3 regions of the Planococcus massiliensis genome follow, and region 3 is predicted to be linked to each of the others. Evidence: riboswitches for the same ligand, from Rfam matches in the RefSeq annotation. Region 3 holds a riboswitch; each other region holds the start of a gene.
The links. Region 3 has a riboswitch for S-adenosylmethionine ahead of BN1080_RS03420 (methionine ABC transporter ATP-binding protein). Riboswitches for the same ligand answer to the same signal wherever they lie in the genome.

Region 1 (4,367 bases), 2.0 Mb from region 3:
TATATAAGGTTAGGCTTTCATAAGTTTGCCCGACCACCACTTTAGCGCGGTAGAACATTTCAGAAACAGTGATGACCATCGCTAGCGAAGTTCCTTTGATGATATCCATGAAAGTGCTCGATAGTGGAGGCAAAGCAATGCGCGTTGCCTGCGGCAAAATGATGCGCGTCATAGTTTGCCAATAGCTCATTCGAAGCGTCTCAGCAGCTTCCCATTGTCCTTTCGATACAGAAGAAATGGCAGAACGGATAATTTCGGCCGTATAGGCAGAAAAATGAATACTGATGCCGATAATGGCAGCAGTAAGCGGCTGCATTTCAATGCCGATCATGGGAAAGCCGAAATACAGGATAAACAGCATCACCAAAAGCGGAGTGCCGCGCATAAAGGAGATAAAAAGCCGGGCTGGGAGAGACAGTCCGATAAAGCGGTTCATTCGGGCAAGGGCTACAAATAAACCGAGGATCAAAGCAAATACTAGGCTGACCAGTGCAATCAAGATGGTTTGCCAAGCTCCTTCCAGAATAAAAGGAAGAGAATCAATTGCGATTTCTACATTAAAAAGATATTTCCATTTAAAGTCGGCCATTGGAAGACTCCTTTACTTAGTATCTAGAAAAGAGGAATCCAAGGATTCCTCAAAAAATGTTTATTCTTCTTCAAGCGGCTGTGTTACATCAGCACCAAGAAATTTAGTTGAAATTTCTTTCAATGTGCCATCAGCAAGAAGCTCCTCAATAGCACCGTCAAGTTTTCCTTTCAGCTCCGGGCTATCTTTCGGCATTACGATAGCACTGCTGCTGAATGAGAATCTAACATCTTCAGCCAGTTTCAATCCCGGTTTATCAAACTGTTCAAGTGAGCGCAACAAGACAAGATAGTCATTTAGCGTAGCATCGACGCGGCCGCTGACGATTTCTGGAAGCACCGTGTCAGAGCCTGTGTAGACAATCACTTCAGCCCCTTGTTCTTGAGCAAATTTTGAGTAATTGCTGGTCGCGGACCCCCCGACTTTTTTGCCTTTCAAATCTTCTACTGATTCAATGCCGGAGTTGTCACTTTCACGGACAATGGCTGAACCATATGAATGCTTGACTGGAATCGTGAAATCAAATATCTCTTTGCGTTCGTCGGTAATCGAAAAATCATTCGCGGCAATATCAATTTGGCCATTGCGAAGAGCTGGCAGCAATCCGTCAAATTCCATTTCTTTGAATTCAACTTCCAATCCAAGCTTTTCTCCTAAGGCACGAGCAAGTTCTACATCATATCCTGTTAATTCTTTTGTTTCTTCATCGTGATAGGTAATCGGGTAGTAAAGCCCTTCTGTGCCGACAACGATTTTGCCTGCTTCTTCAATTCGATCCCAAGTGTTCTGTTCCTTGTTTTCTGTTGAAGCATTCACTTCATTTGAAGATTCATTGCTGCTGCATGCAGTTAGAAATAAACCGATTACTGTAATTGCGACGAGCCATAAAAGCTGTTTGGTGTTTTTCATGTCTTTGCACCTTCCTTTTCTATTGGTTTACTTGGTTTTAAGTTAATAGAATTTTCCAGATATGAGGGCAAACAAAAAGCCTCTTCTATAAGAAGAGGCAGGCATGCGACATCACATTGATATTCTGCTCTTCTTATCTCTCAAGCTAATCAAAGCTTGTTGGATTTGGCACAGTGCTCTAAAGTGAGCCCGCTGCCGAGGTTTCGTAGGGCCAATCCCTCCACCTCTCATGATAAGAACAAATTGCTATTAAACTATGTTGACAACTGTATCATCATTATATTTTACCGTCAACACAAAATTCTGATAAACCTCATCTTATTTTTTATTAGAAGTTGTTAAACGTTCAACGATCCCCTGAATCCCCTAGCGGCATAATACGAATCCGCTCCGTTATGATACAGAAACACTTGCCCGTAGCGGAAATCACAGAAAAGGGCGCCGCCGCGATTTCTGATTTCAGCAGGAGTCTGCACCCAGCTCGATGTCTTCATATCAAATTTCCCTAGCGTCTGAAGCTTTCGGTACTGCTCTTCCGTCAGCAATTCAATGCCCATGTCCGCCGCCATGCCGACCGCGTTGTTTTCAGGCTTGTTTTTCTTACGCGATTCCAATGCTTCCGGGTCATAGCAGACGCTTCTTCGGCCAGTCGGGCTTTCTGCGGAGCAATCAAAGAAAATGAATTCATCTGCTGCAGCGTCATAATCCACGACATCCGGTTCGCCGTCAGTCCGTTCCATTTCATGGAGCGACCATAATTTGTCTTCATTCGCTTCCAGTTTGTCCTGGATTTTGGCCCATTCGAAATTTTCGTGGCGGGTGATGTTTTTCTCGAACCGCTCTTTTAACGTGTTGAGAAATGCTTCGCGTTGTTCGGGTGATAATTGCTTGCTCATGCTAATTCCTCCTTTAATGGGTTTTGCTATTGTTGGTTTTAGTATATAAGAAAGCAGCAGGGTTTTGGAGAGGTGCATCTATTTTATTTTCAGTAGAGGATTGTCTGGAGCTTTTGCAGAATAAAAGAAGCAGGAAAGCAGATCGTTTTTCATTCAGTAAATTGAAGGAGGAGTGTACGTGAATATCTTGATCCTTGGAGGCACCCGCTTTATGGGGCGATTTCTGACCGAGGCGGCTCTCAGCAGCGGCCATGAAGTGACCTTATTCAATAGAGGGAAAGCGAATCCGGATTTGTTTCCAGAAGTGGAGAAATTGATCGGCGACCGGTACGGGGATTTACAAGCGTTGAAGGGGCGGAGATGGGACGCCGTTATTGACACATCCGGCTATCTTCCATGGTCCGTTCAGGAATCTGCGGAACTGCTGGCAAAATCCGTAGGACATTACACATTCATTTCAAGCGCATCGGTTTACATCGATTTAGAATCTCCGGGGATAAATGAAGAACACGCAGTCGGCCGGCTTTCAGCGGAAAGCTGGGAGAATTGAAAACAAAAGAGGCGGAAGTTGCCATCAATGAACATTACGGTGAGTTGAAATTTTTGTGTGAACAAGAAGTGGAACGTGCATTTCCGGAAGGTGCCCTGAATATCCGGCCGGGACTTATTGTCGGCCCTCATGATTTCACGGACCGTTTTACGTACTGGGTTAACCGCGTAGCAAAAGGCGGTGAGGTGTTGGCGCCTGGACGGCGAGACAAGGAAATCCAGTTTATCGACGTCCGGGATTTGGCAGAATGGATCCTCCGGCTGGTCGAAGAACAACGGACAGGCACATTTAATGCGACCGGCCCCGACTCCACACTGACGATGGAGAAATTTTTGGAGGAATGCAACTCAACTCTTGAGAACGATGCGGATTTTGTTTGGGTGGATGAGCAATTTCTGTTGGGCCACAAAGTGGAAGGGTGGTCCGAATTGCCGCTGTGGATTCCAGACAGCATGTACATGAATGGCTTTCTTGGAGTGGATATCCAAAAAGCTTTACAGGCCGGATTAAGGTTCCGCCCGCTCACTGAGACCATTCGGGCCATCCGCGAATGGGAAATGACAAGGGAAACGGCTGAACGAAAAGCGGGGATGGATCCGGAAAAAGAGCAAGCCGTGCTGAAAGACTGGCAGCAGCGTGCGCTTTAATAGGAAAAAAACGAGTTTCCACGGGATGAAATTTATCCAGTGGAAACTCGTTTTTAATTTATTACAGTTTAATCGGTATGCGTTTTGTCAGCATGCGGGTAGCTATGATCAATACGGCAATCAAAAGGAGCGAACCGATCACGGACATCAGCAAGCTTGTTTCAGTTAAAATGTACGGAATCCAAGGGATGATGGTGCTTAAGCCTGCTTCTCCCCAGAAGAATCCGTTCAAGCTGAGGGCCACAATCGCGAGCCCGACAAACCCGAGTCCAATCAGCCAATTAAAGCGGTAATAGCCGATGCCGATCAGCCAGCCGACCAAATAATAAGTGAACACGTTCAGGAAGAAGACCCCGATGGCAGAAAACCAGCCGCTTGTCCGTTCGAAAATGGTCAGGCTGTCTGATTTCACAGGCATGGAGATGAAGTTGGAAATAAGGTGTTCGATGGCATGGATAGCAAGCGGCACCACAGTGACAGCAATTGTGAGTCCGAAAGCGCCGATGACTACCCCGAAGAACATATCTTTTCGGCTGATTCCCTGCTGGACAAAATACGCCATGAAGCCGAAAGCAGCGATGATTCCACAGACGAGCATGAAAATAGCGGCTGAGTAGCTGGAGAAGACGAAGAACCCTTCCACATTTGCGTCATTGCGATTGGCGATAAACATGCCGATGACATGGGCAAGTGTCAGAAATGAGAAAAACCAGATGCTCCATTTAAATTGCTCCAAGAAAGAATCCCTTGCGATTTTCGGATAGAGTTTGACCGAT
Region 2 (4,367 bases), 1.6 Mb from region 3:
TGAGTACACCACAAGAACTTCGTTATTCAAAAGAACATGAATGGGTAAAAGTAGAAGGCGGCACTGCCCGCATTGGCATTACGCATTTTGCACAAGCTGAACTTGGCGATATCGTTTTTGTTGAGCTTCCGCAAATCGGCGACGAAATTAAGAAAGATGAGCCATTCGGCAGCGTTGAATCGGTAAAAACGGTATCAGAATTATACGCACCAATCAGTGGACGTGTCATCGAAGTGAACGCGGAACTCGAAGACAATCCGGAACATGTGAACGAGTCTCCATACGAACAAGCATGGATGGTGGTAATCGAATCTCCGAATGAAGCTGAAGTTGGCGAATTGATGACTGCAGACCAATACAAAGAAATGATCAATGAATAAAATCAAAGCGCCTTTTCGGGCGCTTTTTTTCATCCCCAAATTTGAATAGGCAGGATCCTAGAACAAATCCAGCAATCGTTTTATAATAAGATGTATGAACTCATGCTTAAAAGCTTTTGCAAATTGAGGCAGCTATCTACTTCCTGTGAGGTGTAGTCTTATGGAAAAGGTGATCGTGGTCGAAGGGCGCAGCGACAAAACCCGAATTGCACCGCTCATTGCAGAACCCGTGACGATTCTATGCACAAATGGTACAGTAAGTGCGTCAAGGCTTGAAGAATTGCTGCTGCCTTATGAGGATCTGGATATCATCATTCTGGTAGACGCGGATAAATCAGGTGAACAGCTCCGGAAACTAGTTAAACGGGAATTTCCGGAAGCCCGGCATTTCTATATCAACCGAAGCTATAAGGAAGTGGCGGCAACACCGATCCGGATCTTGCTGGACGTACTGATTTCAGCAAATGTTCAAGTCAATAAGCTAGTAACCGAGGGATGAACAAGATGAATGAATGGACACATAAAGAATGGCTGAAAGAAAAGAACACCCATCAATCAGCCGCTTACTATTTATATACGCCCATGTGCGGCACCTGCCAGGTTGCTTCTAAGATGATGGATGTCGTCAAAGAACTGGTCCCGAATGTCCGCTTGGGCAAAGCGAATTTAAATTATGTACAGGAAATTGCTTCTTTGTATCAAGTCGAAAGCGTGCCATGCCTCCTCATTACAGAGAATGGCCGATTGAAGGAAAAGATCTATGCGTTTCATTCGGTGCCTTTTTTATACGAAAAGTTAAAAACGGTTGACGAATAAACCCCTGCATGGTAAATTGAATTTCTGATTACTAATTAAATAGCGTAACTCTTATTAAGAGTGGTGGAGGGAAGTGCCCTATGAAGCCCGGCAACCGTCATGAAAATGAAATGGTGCCAAATCACACAAAGTCTGACTTTGGAAGATGAGAGAACGGTTATCGTGTTATTGCACGTTCACCCTTCTGCTCAATGGTGCGCAGAAGGGTTTTTTATTTTTGGGGGCAGGAGTTGTAAAAGATGATTGAATTGAAAAAACTATCGAAGGTATTCGATACAGGAAAAGGGGCCCTTACCGCCGTTGATGATGTGGACTTGTCCATTGCAGCCGGTGAAATTTTCGGCATCATCGGCTATAGCGGCGCCGGTAAAAGTACGTTGATCCGGTTATTGAACGGTTTGGAAAAACCATCAAGCGGATCGGTTGTCATCAATGGCCAAAACATCACGGCGATAAAAGGCAGCGAACTTCGCAAAGCCCGGCAGAAAGTCAGCATGATTTTCCAGCATTTCAACTTGCTGTGGTCGCGCACGGTCAAAGAGAATATTGAATTTCCGCTTGAAATCGCAGGTGTGCCGAAAAACAAGCGAGATGCGCGCGTGTTGGAACTGGTCGAATTGGTCGGTTTAAAAGGACGGGAAAATGCGTATCCATCCCAGCTGTCGGGCGGGCAGAAACAGCGGGTCGGCATTGCAAGAGCCCTCGCGAACGAACCGGAAGTGCTGCTTTGCGATGAAGCGACTTCTGCACTGGATCCGCAAACAACGGACTCGATTCTCGAATTGCTGGTCGATATCAACAAGCGGCTCGGATTGACGATTGTTTTGATTACCCACGAAATGCACGTCATCCGGAAGATTTGCCACCGGGTAGCTGTAATGGAAGGCGGGCGCGTAGTAGAGCTCGGCGATGTGCTGCAAGTTTTCCAGTCGCCGAAAGCAGAAATTACAAAGCGGTTTGTGGCTCAGGTGACAGATACGGAAGACTCCCAGGAAACGATAAAAAATCTGCGGAAGCTGTATCCGACGGGCGAATTGGTCAAATTGGTTTTTGTCGGCGACCAGACCGAACAGCCGATTTTAACCCAGCTGATCCGCAAGTATCCAGTCGATGTCAACATCGTGCAAGGGAACATCGCCCATACGCAGCGCGGCGCTTACGGAACCTTGGTTTTACAGATGAAAGGCTCTGCCCAGGAAATTAGCGAGGCGCTCGCTTACTTGAATGCAGAAAGCGTTCAAACGGAGGTGATGTCAAATGGTTGAATCATTATTCCCGAACGTTGATTGGGAGAACATGTGGGAAGCGACGCTTGAAACGCTTTACATGACGGCCATGTCCACGTTCTTCACATTTGTCATTGGGCTGGTTCTCGGAATCGTACTCTTTTTGACAGCACCAAAACAATTATGGGCAAATAGCATCGTCAATTGGCTGACCGGTGCATTTGTCAATATTTTCCGGTCTATTCCGTTTATTATTCTCATTATCTTATTGATTCCATTTACAAAATTCCTGATCGGCACCATTCGCGGACCGAACGCGGCTTTGCCGGCGCTGATTATCGGTGCGGCTCCGTTTTATGCACGCATGGTGTTGATTGCGTTAAAAGAAATTGACAAAGGCGTCATTGAAGCTGCGCGCTCAATGGGAGCGACCACGTGGACGATTATCCGCAAAGTGCTTTTGCCGGAATCCAAGCCGGCGCTGCTTTCAGGAATTACCGTTACCGCTATCGCGCTTGTCGGATACACGGCGATGGCCGGCATTATTGGTGCCGGTGGACTGGGGACTTTGGCTTTCCTTGATGGATTCCAACGGAGCCGTGAAGATGTCACGCTGATGGCGACAATTTTGATCTTGGTGATTGTGTTTGCAATTCAATTTATCGGCGATTGGATGACCACTCGTTCAGATAAGCGTTAACCATAAAACATTTTAGAAAAAAGGGAGATCACAAACATGAAGAAACTTGTAGCAGGAACATTACTATCCGTACTGGCATTAGCGGGCTGCGGAAGCGACAACGGCGGATCAAGCGAAGAGTCGAGCACATTAAAAGTCGGGGCATCCAACGTACCGCACGCGGAAATTTTAGAAAAAGCCAAACCGATTCTGGAAGAGCAAGGCATTGACTTGGAAATTGAAACGTACCAAGATTACATCCTGCCAAACCAGGATTTGGATTCAGAAGAAATTGATGCGAACTACTTCCAGCACATCCCGTACTTGGAGTCTCAAATTGAAGAATTCGGCTATGATTTTGAAAACGCCGGCGGCATCCACATTGAGCCAATCGGCGTTTATTCACAAAAGTATGCATCATTAGAAGAACTGCCTGAAGGCGCAACAATTCTAATGAGCAACTCGGTAGCCGACCATGGCCGGATCTTATCGCTTCTTGAAGCAGAAGGGTTGATCACTTTAGCTGAAGGCGTCGATAAGACAGTAGCTGAAGTGAGCGATATCGTGGAAAACCCGAAAAACCTTGAATTTGATGCAAACTACGAAGCAGCATTGATGGTTCAATTATACGAATCTGGCGAAGGCGATGCGTTGTTGATCAACTCGAACTATGCGATTGATGCCGGATTGAACCCGCTGGAAGATGCCATTGCTTTGGAAAGTTCTGAGTCTCCATACGTAAACGTGATTGCTGTTAGAGCTGGCGATGAAGACAGTGAAAACGTGAAAGCTTTGGTTGACGTATTGAAATCAGAAGAAATCCAGGATTTTATCTTGGAAGAGTGGGGCGGTTCAGTCGTACCGGTTGACTGATCACTGCCAAAAAGAAGGCCCAAGTAAAATTGAGCCTTCTTTTTTTATGGGAAATTATAGCTAAACAAAAGAAAAATATCGTTTGTAGAATAATGAAAATATTACGAGAATAGGAGAATGGGTTACAATTATGTGCGCTCTGTGCTATTTTTAGATAATAAAATATACATTTGTTCATCTAGGGAGGACAATCGCATGAAGTTTAAAATCGGCTTATTGCCGCGAATTATTTTAGCCATTGCTTTGGGCGTCTTGATCGGTTCATTTGCGCCTGAATGGATGGCGCGCATCTTTGCGACATTTACGGCCGTCTTCGGAAATTTTCTTAATTTTGTTGTACCGCTCATTATTCTTGGTTTTATCGCTCCCGGCATTGCGAAGCTGGGAAAAGGA
Region 3 (4,367 bases):
GGATTCAAGCCAGCATCAACTGCGACGCCGTTATTGATGATTGATCCGGCAACATCCGGCATTGCACGCGGCGTATGCCCTGAAACCATCGGCATAATTTCAATGTTTTTCGGGTTCTCAATAATGTCATCAGCTGTGCCTGTAAGTCCTGCATCGTCCGATAATTTAATCAAGCCTGCTTCTTGAAGAAGAAGCAAAGCGCGTCCCATGTTCGTTGCTTCGTTCGGTACGGCGATTTGTGATCCGTTTGGCAGTTCATCGATTGATTCGTATTTGTCAGAGTAGAGTCCCATCGGTGCAATCACGGTTGACCCGATCGGTACGATGTCGATATCATGTTCAGCTACAAACTCGTCGAAATAAGAGATGGTCTGGAAGGCGTTCAAGTCCAGTTCGCCTTCAGCAAGCGCCAAGTTCGGTGCCACGTAGTCAGAGAATGTGATGATTTCAAGGTCAATGCCTTCTTTTTCCGCTTTTTCTGCAACAAAATCCCAAATGGATGTATCGGATCCGCTAATTCCGAGCGTTATTTTTCTGTTTCCTTCTTCGCCTGAAGCATCATCGCCGCAAGCCGCAAGGACCAATGCCAATAATGCGAATAAAACCGTCAATGTAATTTTTTTCATGATGTATTCCTCCAATAAATTATTTGTATATAAGTAGAGCTAAAGAATCCGCTAACTGATATTCCGCAAAATAGCTGCGCTTTCCAGCGGGCTCCCGCCCAATTCTCCTCGTCCGCTTCGCTTCCTGCGGTGTATCGGTCGAATCGCTAAGCCGCAGGAGTCTCCGCTGTTTTGCTCCATATCAAGAAATCTCTTAGCGCCGGCGCGCCTCCGGGGTAGCGTTAGCATTAAGACTGGCGTTCTCCAGCCAGGCTTATTGTGATAGCTTCCCCAAAGCGCCGAGCGACTTTTATAAGGGATTCTTTTCTTCAACTTAATATAGTTAACTTCTTCGTACTTTCTTAGATAGCAAGTTGCCGGCAGACTGAACGCCTTGAACAAGAATAACGAGTATAGCAACGGTAATCAGCATGACGACTGTGTCGAAGCGCTGGTAGCCGTAAGTAATGGCCAAGTCTCCAAGGCCGCCGCCCCCGATAGCCCCCGCCATTGCAGATGCACCAATCAATCCGACAATCGCAATCGTTAAAGCGAGGACCAATGAACTTAAAGCTTCCGGGATGAGGAAACGGAAAATAATTTGGCCCGGCGTTGCACCCATCGCCTGTGCTGCTTCGATGACCCCTTTGTCGACTTCGAGAAGTGAGTTTTCAATCAGGCGGGCAATGTACGGCCCTGCATAAAACACTAGCGGCACGATGGCAGCGGCAGTGCCGATGGATGTACCGACAATCAACCGGGTGAGCGGAATAATCGCGACCATCAAAATGATGAAAGGCACTGACCGGAAAATGTTGATGATGACGTTCAGCACTTTTGAAACCGGTTCGTTTGCCAGCAAATGCCCTTTTCTAGTTACGACAAGCAAGATGCCAAGCGGGAAACCGATAATGATTGAGAATAAGAACGAAGCGCCGGTCATATAAACCGTTTCCCATAAGGCTTCTATTATCTGTTCGTTGTTAACTAGCATAATTTTTTACCTCCTCGACTTTGACCGAATCGCTGCGGATCGCAGTCAGCGCACGTTGGATCTCGCTTAAACTTCCCGAAAACTCAACAATCAAGTTGCCATATGGTTCGCCTTGCAGTTCCGTGATATTTCCGAATAGGACATTGAGATCAAGATTGAATTCGCGCGATACTTGAGACATGAGCGGCTGTCCGACTGACGAGCCTGTAAATTGGACGCGGTAGATGGAATGGTTCTGCGCTGGATCTTGGATTTTCGTCAACAGCGATTCCGGCAGCTCATCGTTCATGACCGAGCGGACAAATCGCTGAGTGGTCGGCTGCTGCGGATTGGTGAAAACTTCGTATACAGAACCTTGCTCGATGACTTTTCCAGCTTCGAGGACCGCGACTTTATCGCAAATTTCCCGGATAACTCCCATTTCATGAGTGATTAATAATATCGTGATATTGTATTCGCGGTTGATGCGCCGCAGCAAGTCCAAAATCGCCTGGGTCGTCTGGGGATCAAGGGCGGATGTAGCTTCATCGCAAAGGAGGACGGAAGGGTTGGTCGCTAATGCCCGAGCAATCCCGATTCGCTGCTTCTGTCCGCCGGATAGCTGATCCGGATATTTTTCCGCCTGATCCGCCAAGCCGACAAATTCAAGCAGGCTTTTCACTTGTTCTTTAATTTGGTTTTTCGGCGTTTTTGCCAAAATCAGCGGCATCGCGACATTATGGAATACCGTTTTTGAATTCAATAGATTGAAATGCTGGAAAATCATCCCGATGTCTTTTCGGGTATCGCGGATTTCTTTGCTGGTAAGGGTGGAAATGTCTTTGCCGTGGATGAGCACCCGTCCGTTTGTGGGGCGTTCCAGTAAATTGACTGTGCGGATAAGCGAACTCTTGCCCGCGCCGCTAAAGCCGATCACGCCGTATATTTCGCCGGTTTCAACAGTTAAATCGATGCCGTTCAATGCGTGGATTTCCTGTTTCCCGGAATGGTAGGTTTTTGTAACCCCCTCAAATTGAATCATTCAAATAGCCTCCTCATGCTGTTGCTGTGTAAATCGAAATCATACAAATCTGCAAAGAATAAAACAAAAAGAGCCCTCTTTTTTCCTGTCCATAAGAAAAAAGAGGGCTCCGTACTGAAACCATCTCAATTCTCATCTTCCAAATGCACATATATGCATTTGCAGGAATTAGCACAGTTTTCGCTAAAAGCGAATCCGCTGCCGAAACGTCATAGGGCCTGTCCCTCGGTTTCTCTGGATAAGAAAGTGATGTATCTATTCGATTTGTAATTCTCACTTTAGTGCGTCAACGCAGAAAAGTCAAGAAACTTTTTAAAAATAATTTAAAATTTAAAAAGCCGGCCATTAAACCGGCCCGGCTTTCTTGCGGAAGACAGAAGAAACTTTGCTTTCTGTTCCGTTTTTGATTCGTTTAATGTTTTCGATGTGTTTCCAGAAAGCCATGGCAAAAAGTCCGAAGGCTGTGAGAAGCGGCCAAATGCCGTCTGCTGGAAAATAGGCGATGGCGAACAGCATGCCATACAGGACGAGAACGCCAACGACCAAATAATCTGTTGCTAAAGCGCAAGCGACCAGCAGCAATCCGCCGGCAAGCCCCAGTTTCCAATCCAGTGCAAGCATGACGCCAATAATGGACGCAGTGCCTTTTCCGCCGTCAAAGTTCATATAGAACGGGAAGTTGTGGCCGATGACGACAGCCGCGCTCATAACAAACAGCAATGTCCAGGCCAATTCGCCAGATAAATTGAACTGATTTAATAGAATCTTTAACCCCAAGACAGCGGCGATTCCTTTGGAAATGTCGATCAAAGCGACAAGTGCGCCGAATTTCCAACCGAGAACAATTGCCGCGTTGGAAGCGCCGGAGTTTTTTACGCCTTCTTTTTTGACATTGATCCCTGAAATCAGCTGTGCGATGGAGGATCCGTGGAGTGAACCAATTAAATAACCAATTATAAGAGTGCAGGTAAACCAAAGAATCATCTCATCATCTCCTCTATAAAGTATTAAACGTTTAAAGAGAAGTGGAGGTTTCAAAATTTTTTGAATTATCCGCTTGACAAATGTAGACGATGTTTTTATACTGCTAAACAAGATGAAAAACTAAATCTGAATACTCTTATCAAGAGAGGCGGAGGGAATAGGCCCTATGATGCCCGGCAACCACCAAGCAATTGCTTGGAAAGGTGCTAAATCCTACAGATCGGCAACGGTCTGGCAGATGAGAGGAGGTATTTCCGTATATGACGGCCCTCTTCTTAACGAAGAGGGCTTTTTTCTATTCCCTCCTCGTCTTCGGTTTTCATCAATAAAAACTAGGAGGAATAAAAATGACAAATTTCAAACCCGAAACGCTTTTATTGCACGGCGGACAGGAACCCGATCCAACGACAGGCGCGAGAGGCGTAGCCATCCACAAAACCACTTCTTATGTATTCAAAAGTTCAGAGCATGCCCAAAATCTCTTCGGTTTAAAAGAAACCGGAAATATCTATTCGCGCATTATGAATCCGACGGTAGACGTTTTTGAACAGCGCGTCGCTTTGCTGGAAGGGGGGACAGCAGCTGTTGCCTTGTCTTCCGGGATGGCGGCCATTGCATTTTCTATTTTAAACGTCGCTGAGGCGGGCGATGAAATTTTGGCTGACAGCAATCTATACGGCGGTACGGTAAGCTTATTCTCCAACACACTTCCGCGCTACGGCATCAAAGTGAAATTTGCGGATGGAACAGATCCGGAAAACTT

Region 1: linked by a shared signal. The riboswitch ahead of BN1080_RS13285 (transporter substrate-binding domain-containing protein) and the one ahead of BN1080_RS03420 (methionine ABC transporter ATP-binding protein) in region 3 are both predicted to bind S-adenosylmethionine.
Region 2: linked by a shared signal. The riboswitch ahead of BN1080_RS11385 (methionine ABC transporter ATP-binding protein) and the one ahead of BN1080_RS03420 (methionine ABC transporter ATP-binding protein) in region 3 are both predicted to bind S-adenosylmethionine.

What each region holds. Positions count from the first base shown of each region.
Region 1 is NZ_CCXS01000001.1:2,657,655-2,662,021, reverse strand. It holds gene BN1080_RS13290 (amino acid ABC transporter permease) at 1-589, opposite strand, end outside; gene BN1080_RS13285 (transporter substrate-binding domain-containing protein) at 650-1,498, opposite strand; SAM riboswitch class I at 1,629-1,737, opposite strand; gene BN1080_RS13280 (DUF4256 domain-containing protein) at 1,837-2,394, opposite strand; gene BN1080_RS17385 (NAD-dependent epimerase/dehydratase family protein) at 2,573-2,944, shown strand; gene BN1080_RS17380 (NAD-dependent epimerase/dehydratase family protein) at 2,941-3,591, shown strand; gene BN1080_RS13270 (hypothetical protein) at 3,653-4,367, opposite strand, start outside.
Region 2 is NZ_CCXS01000001.1:2,284,045-2,288,411, reverse strand. It holds gene gcvH (glycine cleavage system protein GcvH) at 1-380, shown strand, start outside; gene BN1080_RS11395 (ribonuclease M5) at 541-879, shown strand; gene BN1080_RS11390 (thioredoxin family protein) at 885-1,196, shown strand; SAM riboswitch class I at 1,245-1,348, shown strand; gene BN1080_RS11385 (methionine ABC transporter ATP-binding protein) at 1,436-2,461, shown strand; gene BN1080_RS11380 (methionine ABC transporter permease) at 2,454-3,122, shown strand; gene BN1080_RS11375 (MetQ/NlpA family ABC transporter substrate-binding protein) at 3,159-3,974, shown strand; gene BN1080_RS11370 (dicarboxylate/amino acid:cation symporter) at 4,170-4,367, shown strand, end outside.
Region 3 is NZ_CCXS01000001.1:672,207-676,573, forward strand. It holds gene BN1080_RS03410 (MetQ/NlpA family ABC transporter substrate-binding protein) at 1-626, opposite strand, end outside; gene BN1080_RS03415 (methionine ABC transporter permease) at 949-1,599, opposite strand; gene BN1080_RS03420 (methionine ABC transporter ATP-binding protein) at 1,589-2,620, opposite strand; SAM riboswitch class I at 2,750-2,865, opposite strand; gene BN1080_RS03425 (glycerol-3-phosphate acyltransferase) at 2,966-3,604, opposite strand; SAM riboswitch class I at 3,738-3,849, shown strand; gene BN1080_RS03430 (O-acetylhomoserine aminocarboxypropyltransferase/cysteine synthase family protein) at 3,952-4,367, shown strand, end outside.